DNA from 2 places in the Lelliottia jeotgali genome. Region 1 is predicted to be linked to the other one. Evidence: predicted binding sites of a transcription regulator. Region 1 holds the regulator's gene; the other holds the start of a gene.
What was found. The regulator LexA, encoded in region 1, represses DNA repair genes until DNA is damaged. The targets are predictions, from matches to a motif close to TNCTGTATGTACATACAGNA.
Positions count from the first base shown of each region.

Region 2: sbmC (DNA gyrase inhibitor SbmC) is a predicted target of LexA. The motif match lies at 906-925, and genes of this name have one in related genera.

Region 1 covers NZ_JAENMQ010000012.1:118,433-120,635, reverse strand. Annotated here, with positions in the region: gene JBO43_RS19095 (diacylglycerol kinase) at 149-517, shown strand; gene lexA (transcriptional repressor LexA) at 627-1,235, shown strand; gene dinF (MATE family efflux transporter DinF) at 1,302-2,203, shown strand, end outside.
Region 2 covers NZ_JAENMQ010000001.1:872,197-874,399, reverse strand. Annotated here, with positions in the region: gene dacD (serine-type D-Ala-D-Ala carboxypeptidase DacD) at 1-820, shown strand, start outside; gene sbmC (DNA gyrase inhibitor SbmC) at 941-1,414, shown strand; gene JBO43_RS04200 (FUSC family protein) at 1,514-2,203, shown strand, end outside.

The sequences.
Region 1 (2,203 bases):
TGTAAAGCCTCTGGTTAATAATGCAAATGCGGCGCAAGGATAACAGAAAGCGCGCAAAATTTCTGTTGTTACCGGTCATACTTCAGGCTGTATTGCTACGTGCGACAACCCTAGTTACTGACGCTAAATCTAAGAAAAGGTTCTTTTAATGGCCAATAATACCACCGGGTTCACCCGAATCATCAAAGCTGCCGGATATTCATGGAAAGGTTTCCGCGCGGCGTGGATCAATGAAGCCGCCTTCCGTCAGGAAGGGGTCGCTGCTGTCATCGCGGTCATCATCGCCTGTTTCCTCGACGTTGATCCTATCACTCGCGTTCTGCTCATTGGTTCGGTTCTTCTGGTGATGATAGTGGAAATTCTCAACAGCGCTATTGAAGCGGTGGTGGATCGTATCGGCTCTGATTTCCATGAGCTCTCGGGCCGCGCGAAAGACATGGGATCTGCCGCTGTGCTGCTTGCGATTATCATAGCGGCCATCACCTGGGTCACGCTTCTTTGGTCACATTTTCGATAAGCCTTCAGGAATGCAATAAGTCTCTGGTTTTTTGTGCAGTTTTTGGTTCCAAATTCACCTTTGACTGTATATACTCACAGCATAACTGTATATACACCCAGGGGGCGGAATGAAAGCGTTAACGGCCAGACAGCAAGAGGTGTTTGATCTTATTCGAGATCACATCAGCCAGACGGGAATGCCACCTACGCGTGCGGAAATCGCGCAGCGTCTGGGCTTCCGTTCTCCAAATGCCGCTGAAGAGCACCTCAAAGCACTGGCCCGTAAAGGCGTCCTTGAGATTGTCTCCGGTGCTTCACGCGGTATTCGCCTGCTGGTAGAGGAAGAAACAGGTCTGCCACTGGTGGGTCGCGTTGCGGCGGGTGAACCTCTGCTGGCTCAGCAACACATTGAAGGCCACTATCAGGTCGATCCGGGGATGTTTAAACCGAGTGCTGACTTCCTGCTGCGCGTTAGCGGGATGTCCATGAAAGATATCGGAATCCTGGACGGCGATCTGCTGGCGGTGCACAAAACGCAGGATGTGCGTAATGGACAAGTTGTTGTCGCGCGCATTGATGACGAAGTCACCGTTAAGCGACTGAAAAAACAGGGCAACACGGTTCAGCTGTTGCCGGAAAACAGCGAGTTCTCCCCAATTGTGGTGGATCTCCGCGAGCAGGCTTTCTCTATTGAAGGTCTGGCTGTGGGTGTCATCCGCAACGGTGAATGGCTGTAATATCTTTCTGACAGGCTGCGGTGCATCCGCAGTCTGACTGTCTCACTTCTTTCCCGGTAATTTCTCATGTCTCTGCTGACTCCCTCAGACAAGGCATTGTGGCGTCTTGCGCTGCCGATGATTTTCTCCAATATCACCGTTCCTTTGCTTGGGCTGGTCGATACGGCGGTGATTGGTCATCTGGATTCCCCTGTTTATCTTGGCGGTGTGGCGATTGGCGCGACGGCGACCAGTTTCCTCTTCATGCTGCTGCTCTTTTTACGCATGAGCACTACAGGTCTAACCGCGCAGGCGTTTGGCGCGAAAGATCCGTTTCGTCTGGCCCGCGCGCTGGTGCAGCCGCTGATTCTTGCGCTGGGCGCGGGGCTGCTGATTGTTTTGCTGCGTACACCGCTTATTGATTTGGCTTTGCACGTCGTTGGCGGCAGTGAAGCGGTGCTCGAACAGGCGCGGCGTTTCCTTGAAATCCGCTGGCTCAGCGCTCCGGCATCGCTGGCAAACCTTGTTCTGCTCGGCTGGCTACTGGGTGTGCAATATGCGCGTGCGCCAGTGATCCTGCTGGTGGTGGGGAATGTGCTCAATATCATCCTCGACCTCTGGCTGGTGATGGGTCTGCATATGAATGTTCAGGGCGCGGCGCTGGCAACCGTGGTCGCGGAATACGGCACGTTCTTCATCGGTCTATGGATGGTGAAGCGTGTGCTGGCGATGCGGGGAATATCACTCGCGATGCTGAAAACCGCGTGGCGCGGCAACATCCGCAAACTGCTGGCATTGAATCGCGACATCATGCTGCGTTCGCTGCTATTGCAACTCTGCTTTGGCGCATTAACGGTATTCGGCGCGCGGCTGGGGCCGGAGATTGTTGCGGTCAACGCCGTGCTCATGACACTGCTGACGTTCACTGCCTATGCGCTTGACGGGTTTGCCTATGCCGTGGAAGCCCACTCCGGGCAAGCCTACGGTGC
Region 2 (2,203 bases), on a different contig from region 1:
GACCGTTCGCGACCTCAGCCGTGGCCTGATTGTGGATTCCGGTAACGACGCCTGTGTGGCGTTAGCTGACCACGTAGCGGGCGGTCAGCCGCAGTTCGTCAGCATGATGAACGACTACGTGCAAAAGCTGAATCTGCGTGATACCCACTTTGAAACCGTGCACGGCCTGGATGCGCCAGGGCAGCACAGTTCGGCTTACGATCTGGCGGTGCTGTCGCGCGCGATTATTCACGGTGAGCCGGATTTCTACCACATGTACAGTGAAAAGAGCCTCACCTGGAACGGCATCACCCAGCAAAACCGCAACGGCTTACTGTGGGACAAAACCATGAACGTTGACGGGCTGAAAACCGGGCACACTTCAGGTGCGGGCTTCAACCTGATCGCCTCGGCGGTGGACGGTCAGCGTCGCCTGATTGCAGTGGTCATGGGCGCCGATAGCCCGAAAGGTCGCGAAGAACAGGCGCGTAAGTTGCTGCACTGGGGCCAGCAAAACTTCGATACCGTGCAGATCCTGCGTAGCGGCAAACAGGTCGGGACTGAGCGTATCTGGTACGGCGATAAAGAACACATTTCACTTGGTACCGAGCAGGATTACTGGCTGGCACTGCCAAAAAGTGAAGTCGCGAATATCAAAGCCAAGTATGTCCTCGATAAAAAAGAGCTGGAAGCGCCTATTGCTGCCCATCAGCGCGTCGGGGAAATTGAGCTGTACGACCGCGATAAGGTCGTCGCGCACTGGCCGCTAGTCACGCTGGAAAAAGTCGGTAAGGGCGGTCTGTTCTCGCGTCTGAGCGACTATCTGCACCACAAAGCCTAATGCTCATAAGAGCAGACTGGCGCTCCTGCGAGTCTGCTCACATAATAAACATCTCGTGTTTGCCGGACATAACGAATCTGCTTTATAGTGTATAAATATACAGTAATAAACGGAGGCAGTATGGACTACAGCATCAAGCAGCAACCTAAGCGTAAAATTGCCGGTTTTCATCTGGTTGGCCCGTGGGAGCAAACCGTCAAACAAGGTTTTGAGCAACTGGCGATGTGGGTCGATGGCAATCAGATTCAGCCACTGGAATGGGTGGCGGTTTATTATGACAATCCCGATGAAGTGCCTGCCGAAAAACTTCGCTGCGATACAGCTGTCACTGTCGGCGAAGATTTTCAAATCCCTGCCAACAGCGAAGGGGTGATCCTCACTGAAATCGCGGCGGGGGACTATGCCGTCGCCACGGCGCGAGTCGAAAACCATGACTTCGGCACACCGTGGTACAGCTTCTTTAACAGTCTCCTCGAGGATAACCGCTACGGGATCGCACCGAAGCCGTGTTTTGAGCGCTATCTGAACGATGGCAATGTCGATGGTTACTGGGATATCGAAATGTACGTTGCAGTGCAAAATAAGGTCGGTTGAGTCGCACACCTGTTATTTGTAGGGTTTTTCTGCCGGACGTGATGCGTCTGGCAGAAAACACAGTACAATTGTGATTCGCCGTATAGCTGGAGAGCGGGTGTGCGTCCCGACAAATCATTAACTCCCTTTGAAATCCGTTTGTACCGGAATTACCGCGTCGTGCATGGTTGCCGCATCGCATTGGCGTTTCTTCTCACCTTCCTTCTGGTGAGGTTGCTGCACATCCCTGAGGGCACCTGGCCGCTCATCACGCTAGTGGTGATCATGGGGCCGATCTCTTTCTGGGGGAATGTGGTGCCGCGCGCCTTTGAGCGTATTGGCGGCACGATTTTTGGCTCCGCCCTGGGGCTGATTGCGCTAAAGCTTGAACTCATTTCGCTCCCGATCATGCTGCTGTGGTGCGCCGGGGCGATGTTCCTGTGCGGCTGGTTAGCACTTGGTAAAAAACCGTATCAGGCGCTGCTGATTGGGATCACCTTATCGGTGGTGGTTGGCGCACCGGCGGGGGACATGGCCACGGCCCTGTGGCGAAGCGGTGATGTGATTCTGGGTTCGCTGTTGGCGATGCTATTCACCGGTATCTGGCCGCAGCGGGCATTTTTGCACTGGCGCATTCAGATGGCCAACTACGTCACGGCTTTCAACCGCGTCTATCAGGCAGGGTTTTCGCCCAACCTGGTCGAACGCCCAAGGCTCGAAAAACACCTGCAAAAAATCCTCAATGATGTCGTGAAGATGCGCGGCATTATCGCTCCCGCCAGCAAAGAGACGCACATTCAGAAATCCATT